One region of the Planctobacterium sp. R6 genome, then DNA from elsewhere that is predicted to be linked to it. Evidence: predicted binding sites of a transcription regulator. Region 1 holds the regulator's gene; each other region holds the start of a gene.
What was found. Region 1 encodes sigma-54, which starts transcription at its own class of promoters, with help from an activator protein. Its sites were predicted from a motif close to GTTGGCACGNNNNTNGNNT; they were not measured.
Positions count from the first base shown of each region.

Region 2: the regulator sigma-54 is predicted to act here: its motif matches at 2,650-2,668, upstream of fliE (flagellar hook-basal body complex protein FliE).
Region 3: the regulator sigma-54 is predicted to act here: its motif matches at 941-959, upstream of AC0J20_RS11160 (hemerythrin domain-containing protein).
Region 4: the regulator sigma-54 is predicted to act here: its motif matches at 1,190-1,208, upstream of glnA (glutamate--ammonia ligase).

Region 1 covers NZ_JBVTQY010000022.1:24,681-28,220, reverse strand. Annotated here, with positions in the region: gene rapZ (RNase adapter RapZ) at 1-178, opposite strand, end outside; gene ptsN (PTS IIA-like nitrogen regulatory protein PtsN) at 175-618, opposite strand; gene hpf (ribosome hibernation promoting factor) at 635-922, opposite strand; gene AC0J20_RS14270 (RNA polymerase factor sigma-54) at 950-2,443, opposite strand; gene lptB (LPS export ABC transporter ATP-binding protein) at 2,515-3,240, opposite strand; gene lptA (lipopolysaccharide transport periplasmic protein LptA) at 3,276-3,540, opposite strand, start outside.
Region 2 covers NZ_JBVTQY010000001.1:214,043-217,582, forward strand. Annotated here, with positions in the region: gene AC0J20_RS00945 (sensor histidine kinase) at 25-1,176, shown strand; gene AC0J20_RS00950 (sigma-54-dependent transcriptional regulator) at 1,173-2,519, shown strand; gene fliE (flagellar hook-basal body complex protein FliE) at 2,712-3,038, shown strand; gene fliF (flagellar basal-body MS-ring/collar protein FliF) at 3,053-3,540, shown strand, end outside.
Region 3 covers NZ_JBVTQY010000014.1:68,171-71,710, forward strand. Annotated here, with positions in the region: gene AC0J20_RS11155 (RNA methyltransferase) at 1-399, opposite strand, end outside; gene AC0J20_RS11160 (hemerythrin domain-containing protein) at 472-909, opposite strand; gene AC0J20_RS11165 (TetR/AcrR family transcriptional regulator) at 1,087-1,704, opposite strand; gene AC0J20_RS11170 (alpha/beta hydrolase) at 1,843-3,033, shown strand; gene AC0J20_RS11175 (efflux RND transporter periplasmic adaptor subunit) at 3,088-3,540, shown strand, end outside.
Region 4 covers NZ_JBVTQY010000076.1:4,976-8,515, forward strand. Annotated here, with positions in the region: gene glnA (glutamate--ammonia ligase) at 1-1,099, opposite strand, end outside; gene typA (translational GTPase TypA) at 1,595-3,439, shown strand.

The DNA.
Region 1 (3,540 bases):
AGTTGCGCACGTCAATACTGACGGCAATCTGGTCGTATTCACTGACAACCGCGTGGGTCAGTGTGGGTAACATACTTACCGGAAGATTGTCTACGCAATAGTAGCCAAGATCCTCAAGTGCCCTTAATACTACAGACTTTCCTGAGCCGGACCGTCCACTGATCACAATTAATTTCATACCAATGCTTCATATAATGCGTTGTCTGAATGGCAATTGCGGATTACTTTGGTGACCTCTTTGTCACTGAGTTTTTGAGCTATACGGGCCAGGGTTTGCAAGTGACCTTCTGTTTGCTCAACGGGCACCAAAATCGCAAAAAATATATCGACCGGTTGATTGTCGATTGCGTCAAATTCTATACCAGGCGAGCAGGTGAGTACAATAGCCAGGGGACTACTCAGACCTTCAACACGACCATGTGGTATGGCGATGCCGTTGCCGATCCCGGTACTGCCCATTTTTTCCCGGCACAGAAGACTGTTCAGAACGTCTTCTTCATTGAGTTCGCTGAGTTTTTCACTGGCAACAACACTGATGATTTGCAGAGCGCGTTTTTTGCTGGTAATGGGGACTGCACAGCGCGTGCAGTCCGATGAAAGGATGTCTTTGATTTCCATCCTCGTTTAGACTCCTCTAATGACTCTTGAGCTTTTCTTTATGCTTAATAACCTGCCTGTCGAGCTTGTCGATGAGAGAGTCAATGGCAGCGTACATGTCTTTGTGCTCGGATGTCGCAAAAACTTCTCCACCGTCGAGGTGCATGGTTGCTTCTGCTTTTTGATTGAGTTTTTCAACGTTTAAGATGACATATACATTGTTTATGTGATCAAAATGTCGTTCCAGTTTAGTGAATTTTGTATCGACATAATCGCGAAGAGAATCGGTGATTTCGACGTGATGACCTGATAAGTTTATTTGCATAATTGGTCGTCCTTCTTGTAGGGAAGTCTATAACAGACTCTTACGTTGGTTAGATGGAGGAATCGAGAGCGATTCCCGGTATTTTGCAATGGTTCGCCGGGCTACCATAATGCCCTGATCGGCTAACAATTGCGCAATTTTGCTATCACTGAGTGGCTTGGCCTGATTCTCAGCGGCCACCAGTTTTTTAATCAATGCCCTGATGGCGGTAGAGGAGCATTCCCCACCATTTTCTGTGGCCACATGGCTGGAGAAGAAATACTTCAGCTCAAAGATACCTCTCGGGGTGTGCATGTACTTCTGTGTGGTCACACGGGAAATCGTAGATTCGTGCATATCCACCATTTCAGCCACGTCGTTAAGCACCATGGGCTTCATCATTTCCGGCCCGTGCTCGAAAAAGCCGTGCTGTTGCTGGACAATACAATTGGCCACTTTGAGTAGGGTGTCGTTACGGCTTTCGATACTCTTGATAAACCACTTCGCTTCCTGCATATGCGAGCGAATAAACTGCCCGTCGGCACTATTTCTGCTGCCCCGGCTCATGGCGGCATATTGCTGATTGATATTGAGCTTTGGCACGGAATCGGGGTTGAGTTCGACAATCCAGCGTCCGGATTTTTTCATGACCGAGACATCGGGGATCACATAATCTGGTTCTTTGGTATTTAAGGTACTGCCCGGATGCGGATTCAGGGTTTGCAGTAACTTTAATACTTCTTTGAGCTGTTCTTCACGCAATTTAGATTTTCTGATCAAGGTACGAAAATCTTTTGCCATTAACAGATCGGAAAAGTCACACAGCAGTGATTTTGCTTCCTGTAACCAGGGAGTGTCTTTGGGGAATTGCCCCAACTGCACCAGCAAGCACTCTTGTGGTGTGATTGAGCCTGAACCTAAGGGGTCGAAGTGTTGAATGCGTTTTCTGACACATTCCACTTCGTCGATTTCAATTTCTTCATCATCGAGGCTTTCGAGGATTTCCTCAACCGAAACGGTGAGATAACCGGATTCATCAATAGAATCTATGATGGCCAAAGCAATGGCTTCATCGGTTTCGCTGAACGGGGTCAGGTGTAATTGCCAGAGCAGGTGATCCTGTATGGATTCACTGGTTTCACCCTGATACACCTGGTCGTCATCCGGGCCTACACCACCTGACGAGGCGGGTGCTGATGACGCGCTGTAGTATTCATCCCAGGTGCTGTCTATCGGAAGCTCATCGGGTAAGTCGTTCTTTTCCAGCGCATCACTTGAGTCAATGCCGTCTGAACCACTGAATTCGTTGTCGCTGTCGGCGCCATTCAACTCAGCCGTTTTGGGTTCTTTGAGTAATTCCAACGCTTCATCGCTACCGGCTTCGGTATTTTCATCCACTTCCAGCAATGGATTGGCGTCTAACGCATCCTGAATTTCTTGTTGCAGGTCAAGCGTTGACAGTTGCAGCAGACGAATTGCTTGCTGCAATTGAGGGGTCATTGTTAGCTGTTGGCTAAATTTTAGTTGTAAAGACGGCTTCATTAAAAATGGTTTTTTCCGACTCCAGAGCTCAGGGTTACTGTGCCCCAATCTTTAGATTGTTGTTAGTGTTACTATAGCCTGAATTGCTCACCCAGGTATACATCTCTTACTTGCTGATTTGCTAAAACTGTTTCGGGTTCGCCTTCGGCAATGACCTGTCCATGACTGACAATATAGGCCTGTTCGCAGACATCCAGCGTTTCTCTGACATTGTGGTCAGTGATCAGTACACCGATCCCCCTGTCCCGCAAGTGGTGAATAATCTTCTTTATATCATTAACAGAAATAGGGTCAACGCCTGCGAAGGGTTCGTCCAGCAAAATAAATTGCGGATTGGCGGCCAGAGCGCGGGCAATCTCTACTCTGCGACGCTCACCACCAGACAAGCTCATGCCCAGATTGTGACGAATGTGATTTAAATTAAATTCATCCAGCAGTTCATCGGCAAGTTCTTCGCGTTGCTCGTTATCCAGCTCTTTGCGCATTTGTAAAATGGCCATCAGATTCTGGAATACACTGAGTTTTCTGAAAATTGAAGATTCCTGGGGCAAATAACCGATGCCATGACGCGCCCGCACATGCATAGGTTGCAAGGTCAGTTGATGCTGATCAATAAAAATCTCCCCTTTGTCCAGGGGAACGAGACCGACGATCATGTAAAATGTAGTGGTTTTCCCGGCCCCATTGGGTCCCAGTAAACCAACTATCTGGCCGGTACTAACTTCAATGCTGACATCTCGCACCACCTGACGGCTTTTATAGGATTTTGCCAGATTATTCGCGTATAACGTGGGCACTTAAATGAGTTTCCTTGTTCGGTTGCGCTTGCAGATTAATTTTTATCGTCGGTCTGAAAAACAGTGGTCACTCTGCCGTCGGCTTCGTTGCTTCCGGCGATTAACTGTTCTTTCTCTAAATTAAAGCTGATCTTTTCACCTTTCACCATACTGGTGTCCTGATAAAGTTCTGCCGCACCATTAAGCTCCAGGGTCCGAAACTCAACAATGTAACGAATTTCTTCAGCTTTGGCGGTGATTTTACTGCCGTCATCCATAGTTTGGGAATAAACAGCGGGTTTGCCAAGCGCCACAAATATT
Region 2 (3,540 bases), on a different contig from region 1:
TGATGACTTATTTTTGACATGCAGGTGAACAACATTCAGTCAGGTTATATTCAACAGTTCGGTCAGGCCGGTAATTTAAGCTTTGAATCGCTAACTGATTCTGGCGCCTGCCTGTCAGAAGAGTTACGTGCTGCCTTTCAGGCTATTCCGGCGGGGATCGTGTTTATCAACCGCTTGGGGGTTGTGGAATTAGCGAATAAAGGCGCGAGGAAACTTTTTCAGAAAGATATTCACGCCATGCCCTGGCGAGAGGTAATTCGTCATTATTTTGTGCCTCAAAAAGATGATGGCCTGGAAGTGTCGCTGGTCAGCGGACGTAAAGTGAAGTTTTCCATATCCAAAATTCCCGGTATCCCCGGGCAACTTATTCACCTGACCGACCTCACTGAAACCCGTGCATTGCAGACCAAAGTTAGCCACATGCACCGATTGAGTTCGCTGGGGAAAATGATGGCTTCACTGGCCCATCAATTGCGAACCCCTTTGTCAGCAGCTTTGCTTTACGCGCGAAACCTGCAATCTACCGGATTGGCTTGTACCAGGCAGACACGATTTAGTGAAAAGTTAATTACCCGACTTAAAGACCTTGAAAAGCAAATTAACGATATGTTGCTGTTTGCCAAAAGCGGTGCTGAAAATATCATTGAAAAAGTTGACTTAATAACACTTTGCCAACAACTCTCCTGTGACACTCTGGAAGAAAAAACCGATCTGCAATTGAAGATTAACTGCCACTCCGCGAATGGCAATTATGTAATCCTCGGTAATTCAACTGCGATCTCTGGTGCACTAAATAATTTGCTGCAAAACGCCCAATCGGTGGGGGCTACAAGTATCGATATTGGCCTTAGTCAAGACGACTCCTGGTTGGCGTTATCGGTTTGTGACAACGGGCCGGGAATACCAGTAAAAGATCGGGAAAAGTTGTTTGAATCCTTTTATACCACTCGAACCCAGGGGACAGGGCTTGGCCTGGCGGTAGTGAGGGCGGTAATGGCCAGTCACAAAGGTCAGGTAACAGCAAAAAATAATGATGCGGGTGGCGCTACTTTTACGTTGCGCTTCCCGGTTGCGCTGCTAAGCAATAAAGCAAATGAGCATGGTCCTAAGCAATCAGACCAATCAGAACTATCTGAGACAACAGACTCCGTGAATATGGCAGGAGAATTCGCATGAACCAGAAATGTGTAATGCTGGTGGAAGACGACCAGGGATTACGGGAAGCACTCTACGATACGCTTGAGTTAGGTGGTTATAAAGTTGTTGTCTGTGAATGCGCGGAAACAGCTATCTCTCGCATTAATGAAGTTAAAGTCGATCTTATCGTCAGTGATATACAGATGACCGGTATGTCCGGTATTCAGTTATTACAGGTAGTGAGAAACAAGTTTCCAAACCTCCCTGTCATTTTGATGACGGCCTACGCTCAAATTGACGACGCGGTAACGGCGATGCAATCCGGGGCAACAGATTACATCGCTAAGCCTTTTGAGCCGGATGTGTTGTTAAACCTTATTGCCCGATATGCACCGGCCCAGTCAGAAGATGGCTTCAAGCCGGTAGTGGGGGACGAGTCCAGTCAGCGCCTGTTGCAACTAGCACAAAGAGTGGCGAAAACAGATGCTACTGTGATGGTGTTAGGACCCAGTGGTTCGGGTAAAGAGGTGTTGGGGCGCTACATCCACGAACAAAGTAGCAGGGCAGACGGCCCATTTGTAGCAATTAACTGTGCCGCTATTCCTGAAAACATGCTAGAAGCTACCTTATTTGGATACGAAAAAGGCGCTTTTACTGGTGCTCTACAAACCTCGATTGGTAAATTTGAGCAGGCTCAGCAAGGTACTATTATGCTGGATGAAGTGACTGAAATGGATTTAGGGTTGCAGGCCAAATTGTTGCGGGTCTTGCAGGAGCGAGAAGTAGAACGCTTAGGCAGTCGTAAGACCATAAAACTGGATGTGCGTGTGATCGCCACCAGTAACCGGGACCTAATGCAGTCGGTACAAAACGGTTTGTTTAGGGAAGATCTTTATTATCGACTGAATGTCTTTCCGCTGCACTGGTTACCGCTTAATGAACGAGTTGGGGATATTGTACCATTGGCGGAACACCTGGTAGAGCGCCATGCACTGCGTCAGGGATACCGGATACCGGATATCAGCTTTGCCGCCAGACAAAAGCTATTGCTACATCCCTGGCCGGGAAATGTCAGGGAACTGGAGAATGTGATTCAAAGAGCCTTAATTCTCTGTGACGGAAATCTCATCACAGAGCACGAACTGATGCTGGACAATCATATTCATGACATAGAGATAGCTTCCTCTGCAGAGCTGGAACCTCAAAGTAGCGATCTGCTGGGACAGGAACTTAAACACCAGGAAAACCAAATCATTCTGGAAATGCTTATTTCCTGTAATGGCAAGCGCAAGGATGTCGCCGAAAAGTTGGGAATTAGCCCCAGAACCCTACGCTACAAACTGGCAAAAATGCGGGAAATGGGTATCGACCTACCGGCTTGATAAAACACCTATTTATATAACTAAACTTCCGGTGACATTTTTCTGTCACTGGCGGTTTTGCCATGCCTGCAGTACTGTCAAATTTATCTATATTGACGCTTAACTTACTGTTAAATAACAATAAAATATTGTTGGCATCATCATTGCTTTACAAAGGGAAATTGTCAAAGTGACAGATTCCTGGAGAGAGTGATGGATATCAAAGCAGATTCCTTATACAGAGAAATGCAAATGCTGGCGGCTCAAACGAAAACTGAGTTGACGCCCTCTGTAGACTTGCAAACCAATCCTTCCCGTGAAAATTTTGCCGATATGCTCAGTTCAGCCATCAATGGTGTGAATAATATGCAGTTACATGGCAAAGAGATGGCTAACCGGTTTGAAATGGGGGATACCACATTAAGCCTGGCGGATGTCATGGTGGCAAAAGAGAAAGCTGGCATTGCCTTTGAAGCGACCGTTCAGGTACGTAACAAAGTGATGGAAGCTTATAAGCAAATTATGCAAATGCCGGTATAACGGAGCGATAACAGATGGCTGACGCAACTACAGACTTAACCGTTCCAGGCGATAACCTGGACCTGGAATCGGCAGAACAGAAATCCGGCTTTATGGATGCTTTGGGCAGCGTAGATATGTTGCGCCAGATTATCCTGGTAGTAGCCCTGGTGATATGCGTAGCAATTGCCATATTCATCGTGATCTGGGCACAAGAGCCGGATTATCGTCCGCTCGCGAAACTTCCCACTGATGAACTGATCCAGACGCTGGATCATTTAGATGTAGCACAGATCCCCTATCAGTTGGAAGGCAATACGATTTTGGTTCCGGAAGACCAGTACGAAGCCATTAAATTGTCTTTGGCCAGACAAGGTTTATCTCAGGCTCCGAATTCCGGTACTGACATTATTATGCAGGATATGGGGTTTGGTGTTAGTCAACGCGTTGAAAAAGAACGCCTGAAACACGCCCGTGAACAACAAATTGCTCGCACAATCGAAGACATGGCAAACGTCAATAA
Region 3 (3,540 bases), on a different contig from region 1:
CGTTGCAGCCAAGTTCATGCTGCCATGTGTGGGTATGTATATCACCTCATCAGACTGGGCCAGTAACTGTGGATCCACCGAACCATCTTCCGGACCAAATACATAATAGGCATTGTCCGGGTGCTGAAAATCCGGCAATGGAATGGCCCCTTCCACCAATTCTACCACCACGCGTTTTGCGCCTTTTGGTGTCATTGCAAACAAATCCTCAACGCCAATAGTGGGAATTTTCAGATGCATGTTTTTGGTATCTGCATTGAATTCTTTGGCATAGCGATAGCGATTGCCGGTATAAAATACCGAACTGGCCCCATAACAACCCGCTGCCCTCAAAATAGAAGCAACATTGCTGGCTGACTTGGGATTTTGTAAACCAATGGAGATTAACTGAGTGTGCATGGATTTTCTCTTGCCTGACAGTGGCAAATTGTATTACACCGTCAGGCAAGCGAACAACTGCGAATCTGCGCTTTAATTCAGATGTTCCTGCTTCTCTTCCTCAAAGTCATCAGCGAGATCGCGCTTTTCCACCCCGCTAAGTACATGGCCAGCCTGTTGGAACACTTCCTTTTCCTCTTCTTCCAGGTGATGCAGTACTTTTTCGCGCAACTGTTTCATATAGTGCAACCAGGCCGGAGAACTCATTTCGGTTTCGTCCAACACCGTAATGAGTTCGTCGATTTCATGATGTTCATGAATACCATGACGTGACTGTTCTAATGTTCTGTCAGAACGCATCAAGGTTTTGTAAAAATGACGCTCTTCTGCTGCCGCGTGGGCTTGCAGCTCTTCTTTCAGCTCCGCAAAATATTGACGACGCGACTCAGAATCTCCCGACGTACTGATCAGGATTTTCATTAACAGGCGCTGCTTTTCATGATCGCGTCGAATCGTTTCAAAAATTTCCATCGTTCACTCCTTTTGTTGTTCAGCTTATCTGGAGCGAGGATTGTGCCAATCTCGAAAGATTCTTAAGTAGTTGTTTTTATTTATTTTTATATGACAGTCAATGACAAGCCGATGGGCACTCTGTAAAAATTTCACAGCGGAACAGGTAAGATTTATCAGTACCGGTGCGCTGACCTGTCAGAGACCGGACTGATAGTAAGCCAGAAACATCGCGGCAGTGGATTCAGCAATTTCCAGTTTTTCTGCTTCAGTGGGCGCTGCCTCGGCACACATGAGTTGCGGCCAAAAACAACTGCCTTTAACCAGGCTGTGGATTTGCTTATTTGCCTTTTCAATATCCAGTGGTTTTAAGCGCTTATCCTGCAGGGCGCGTTTTAACCAGCGCTGCAACACGGTTTCATAATCCCTGAACACCGCCGACTCCTGTTTCAGATCCTCCGGAGAATACATAAAATGTCCAAAGGCAACTCGCGTCAGATTGAGATACTCTGCAGACGAGATGACATCAATTTCAGACTTGATCAGCGCCACTAATTGCGGTTTGAGGGGTTGACCGGATTGATAATTGTCATCACTGTCCACCATAGAACTCTTCCATATTGAAGACAAAATGTGGATCACCAGATTTTCTTTAGCTTTAAAATGATTGTAGACCGTGCGTTTGGATACCTGCGCTTCTTCTGCAATTTTATCCATACTGGTACCTTGCACACCATCACGCTGAAAAGCCCTTTTTGCGGCACTGACGATGGCCTCGCGTTTTAATTCTGAGCGCGTTTTTTTTACTTCAACCATAGAATTGTTGCCACCTGTTGTGTAATGCCAAATCTGATACTTTGCAAAATTTACACTAATCAGTTTACTTTTTCCAATCTTTAAGTAAACTACACCGTGTCGTTTACTTTGTTCCACTACCTATTCCGGTGCTCACTCATGCGCTTAAAAGTCATATTATTTCTCAGTATTTTGTTGCTGACTCTGGGCTGCAGCACAACACATCATCGCGCTCCATTACACCTGTCCGGGCAATACTACAATTATCTGCAGCCGGATTTTGCGTCCTATTTACAAGCAACCGAAACTTACCTGACCGGAGCGCGGGATTTTCTGACTGATGACCACGTCCTGGAACTCAGCATGAATATGCCTTTTGAGCGCACACCCGAACAGCCAGCAGAGAAGGCTATTTTATTGGTTCATGGACTCAGTGATTCACCATTCTCATTTGTAGATATTAGTCGCTCCTTAGTAAAACAGGGGTTTTATGTACAAACGCTGTTGTTACCTGGCCATGGCACCAGGCCAGCGGATATGAAATTAGCCCGCTATGAAGACTGGCAAAATATCGTGGATCACTATGCCGCACTGTTGAAGCAAGACTACCAGGAAGTGTGGTTAGGCGGATACTCTACCGGTGGAAACTTAGTCACTATTCATGCTTTACAGCAACCTGACATCGCTGGCCTGCTACTGTTTTCACCGGGTTTTGAATCCAAAGCGGTACGCCTGGAGCCGCTGACACCCTTGCTGGCCAGCGTATTACCAGTAACCTGGCAATCCGATGATATCAATCTGGCCCGCTATTCTGGTGGTCCATTGCACGGTGCCGCCGCTTATGCGAAAAGTGCAGAGATAGTACGCAACCTGCTGCAACAAAAACCGGTAAACATTCCCACGTTTGTCACCATTAGTGAAGCTGACAGTGTTATTAACGCCCAGGCGATTAAAGATCTTTTTAGCCGCAGTTTTACCCATTCTGCCAGCGAGCTGCTATGGTTTGGAGAGCAACAGTTTGCCGAAAACAACATCCGGAGCAAGTCTATGCAGTTACCGCTGTTTAATATCAGTTCCGGCTCACACATGAGTTTACTGTTTGCTCCCTGCAATCACTATTACGGATTGTCTGGCAGTAAACGCATGTGCAACAACGGCTTAAACAGCAAAGAGAAAGCGATTTGTGAATCGAGCAGTGATGTCTGGTTTGCTGCCTGGGGCCACGAACATGAAGACAGAATTCATGCCCGCCTCACCTGGAACCCCTATTTCGGCACCATGATGGAACGTATTCAGACCGTTCAGAATTGGACACATCTCACAAATCAGCAACTTGTATCAAAAGAGTAAAGTCGCCAGGCAATAATACCGTAACCACCACGCCATTACCCAGAGGACAATATTATGGCTATCGCAAGCAACACCCAACGTTTCGCCGCATCGGCGTTACTGTTATTAATGACAATCGGACTGTCAGCCTGTCAACAACAGGAAACAGCCCAGCAACAGCAGGCACCACAAGCGATGCCAGTTAAAGTACTGAATCTGGCCACCGAAAACGTAACCGAGTGGGATGAATTCACAGGCCGCTTTCAGGCAGCAAAACGCGTTGATGTAAAGGCCCGGGTCAGTGGTTTTATCGAATCGGTAACCTTTAATGATGGCCAGTTGATTACCAAAGGCCAGGTGCTTTACGAACTGGATAAACGCCCTTTTCAGATAGCACTGGACAGCGCCGAGGCTCAGTTGAAACTGGCCCGCAAAGAGTTGGATCGCGGGCAAAACCTGGTAAAAAACAATTCTATCTCGCAGGAACAGTTGGATGAACGGCTGCAACAATTACAGGTGGCACAAGCA
Region 4 (3,540 bases), on a different contig from region 1:
TGGCAGTTGGATCAGGGAAACGTACTTCGATACGACGTGCTTTCGCGCTGGTTACGTAAGGAATACGGATAGAAGCAGAACGGTTGCGCGCTGAATAGGCCAGCATTACCGGAGCTTCAAAACCAGGTACTAAACGCTTATAGGAGTTAGTAGAAGCATTTGCGAAGGCATTAATGGCACGCGCGTGCTTGATGATACCACCGATGTAATACAAGGCTTCTTCAGACAAACCGCCGTACTTATCACCGGCAAAGATGTTTTGACCATCTTTACTGATAGACTGGTGGCAGTGCATACCAGAACCGTTGTCACCTACCAGTGGCTTAGGCATAAAGGTGGCAGATTTACCGTAGGCATCAGCAACGTTGTGAACTACATATTTGTAGATTTGGATTTCGTCTGCTTTATTAACGATAGTATTAAATTGACATGCGATTTCGTTCTGACCCGCTGTGGCTACTTCGTGGTGGTGAGCTTCAACTGTCAGGCCCATTTCTTCCATAACCAGACACATTGCGGTACGAATGTCATGAGCAGAGTCAACCGGAGGTACCGGGAAGTAACCGCCTTTTACGCCAGGACGGTGACCCAGGTTACCGCCTTCAAACTCTGCACCTGAGTTCCACTTGGCTTCTGATGAGTCGATCATGTAGTAAGACTCGCCCATTTCAGTGTGGAAGCGGATGTCATCAAACAAGAAGAACTCTGGCTCTGGACCGAAGTAAGCGGTATCACCGATACCTGTTGATTTTAGATACTCTTCAGCGCGAGCTGCAATTGAGCGAGGGTCGCGGTCGTAGCCTTGCATAGTAGAAGGTTCAACGATACCACAGCGAATGTTAACCTGTGCCTCTTCAGCAAAAGGATCTAATACAGCAGTAGCGGGATCTGGCATCAAAATCATGTCTGATTCGTTGATTCCTTTCCATCCTGCGATTGAAGAGCCATCAAACATTTTACCTTCTTCAAAAAACTCTTCGTCGATAAGCCCTGCAGGGATAGAAACGTGCTGCTCTTTACCTTTTGTATCGGTAAATCTCAGATCAACAAACTTTGCTTCACTTTCTGCAATCAAGGCTAAAGCCGATTCTACTGACATATTGTCCTCCGGTTGAGTAGGTCATAGTTGGTGTCAGGAAACACCTTAAAAATTCCTGAAATCATAGCTTATATCTATAGCTTGTGTATTTAGCTATTTTCATGCCATCTTAATATTTAATAAAAGTCGATATAAAACATAGGGTTATATTAAACACCTGTTTGTCAGTGTTACTGTTTTTATATCCGCAGGCACCAGTATGGTGCATAACGATCCAAATTAGTGCAATGTATTGGCGTTTATCAGTTAAAACACTAGTCTATATCCATATTGGTGCAAAGACATAGTCTAATAATGCGTTAAATAAATAAACTGAACCTGTAAATATGACAATCCAGTGAATATTCTGAAGAAAGTTTAGATTTCAATCGCTTATTTTCTGATAACCCTGTAAAATCCGCGCCTCGCTGACCTCATCCGGTTAAAAACCGAGCACCTGAGCGTGCTGACGAAGACGTCCGCCATCGTTTTAATAAGTTACAGAGAAATCATTAAATGACAGCCAATCCGGTAGCCATAGAAAAGTTGCGTAATATCGCCATTATAGCCCACGTTGACCACGGGAAAACAACCCTGGTAGACAAACTTCTGCAGCAGTCAGGAACCCTTGAAAGCCGGGGTGAGACTGAAGAACGTGTCATGGACTCCAATGACATTGAAAAAGAACGTGGTATTACTATCCTGGCGAAAAATACAGCGATTAAATGGAACGATTACCGTATCAATATCGTTGACACGCCCGGACACGCCGATTTCGGTGGTGAAGTAGAGCGTGTAATGTCAATGGCTGACTCTGTACTGTTGCTGGTTGATGCGCAGGAAGGCCCAATGCCGCAAACGCGTTTTGTTACTCAGAAAGCCTTTGCTCAGGGATTAAAGCCGATTGTTGTGATTAACAAAATCGACAAGCCGGGCGCACGTCCTGACTGGGTAATGGACCAGGTATTTGATTTGTTCGACAACCTGGGGGCAACTGACGAGCAGTTGGACTTCCAGGTGGTTTACGCTTCAGCGCTAAACGGTTGGGCGTCGTTAGATTCTGACCAGCCTGCTGAAGATATGACGGCACTATTTCAGACCATTGTAGATCAGGTATCACCACCTGATGCAGATATAGATGGTCCTCTCCAGATGCAGATTTCGCAGCTTGATTATAACTCTTATGTAGGTGTAATCGGTGTTGGTCGTGTTACCCGCGGTAGCGTTAAACTGAATCAACAGGTTACTGTTGTGACGGCGGATGGCAAAAAACGCAATGGCAAAGTAGGCCAGATACTGGGCTATATGGGCCTGCAGCGACATGAAGTGGACGCTGGTTACGCTGGCGACATTATCGCGGTAACCGGTCTGGGTGAGCTGAAAATTTCAGACACCATCTGTGACGTGAACAAGGTTGAGGCTTTGCCTCCGCTGTCGGTTGATGAGCCTACCGTTACCATGACTTTCCAGGTCAATACGTCACCGTTTTCCGGTAAAGAAGGTAAATTCGTCACCTCGCGTAATATCCTGGATCGTTTGAAAGCTGAATTGGTGCACAACGTGGCTTTGCGCGTCAACGAAACGGACAACCCTGATAAATTCCGGGTATCTGGTCGTGGTGAATTGCACCTGGGCATTCTGATTGAAAACATGCGTCGCGAAGGATACGAACTGGCTGTATCTCGTCCTGAAGTTATTCTTAAGGAAATTGACGGTCAGCTACAGGAACCGTTCGAAACACTGACGATTGACTGTCAGGAAGAGCACCAGGGTTCAATTATGGAACAAATTGGCCTGCGTAAAGGTGAATTAACCGATATGTCTCCGGACGGAAAAGGCCGGGTGCGCATGGACTTTGTGATCCCAAGCCGTGGTTTGATAGGTTTCCAGACTGAATTTATGACTCTGACCTCAGGTTCGGGTTTGTTGTACCACACGTTTGATCATTACGCTAACCACAAAGGTGGTAACATCGGTCAACGCAAGAACGGGGTATTGATTGCTAACGCACCTGGTAAGGCCCTGACTAACGCCCTGTTTAATTTGCAGGACCGTGGTCGTCTGTTTATCGGACACGGCGTTGAAGTGTATGAAGGTATGGTCATTGGTATTCACAGCCGTGATAACGACCTGACCGTAAACGCACTTAAAGGCAAGCAGTTAACTAACGTGCGCGCTTCCGGTACTGATGAAGCGCAAAACCTGGTGCCACCAATCGTAATGTCATTGGAGCAGGCCCTGGAATTTATTGACGATGATGAGCTGGTAGAAGTAACACCAATCAGCATCCGTATCCGTAAGAAGCTGTTAACCGAGAATGATCGTAAACGCGCTTCTCGTGAAAAGTCAAAAGAAGCTTAATTACTTCCAATAGGCACAAAGGCTCCATTGCGGCTGTCTCTTATACACAAATCCCTGCTAAGTAATTAGTGGGGATTTTTTTGAACTAAATTCCTGGCCTT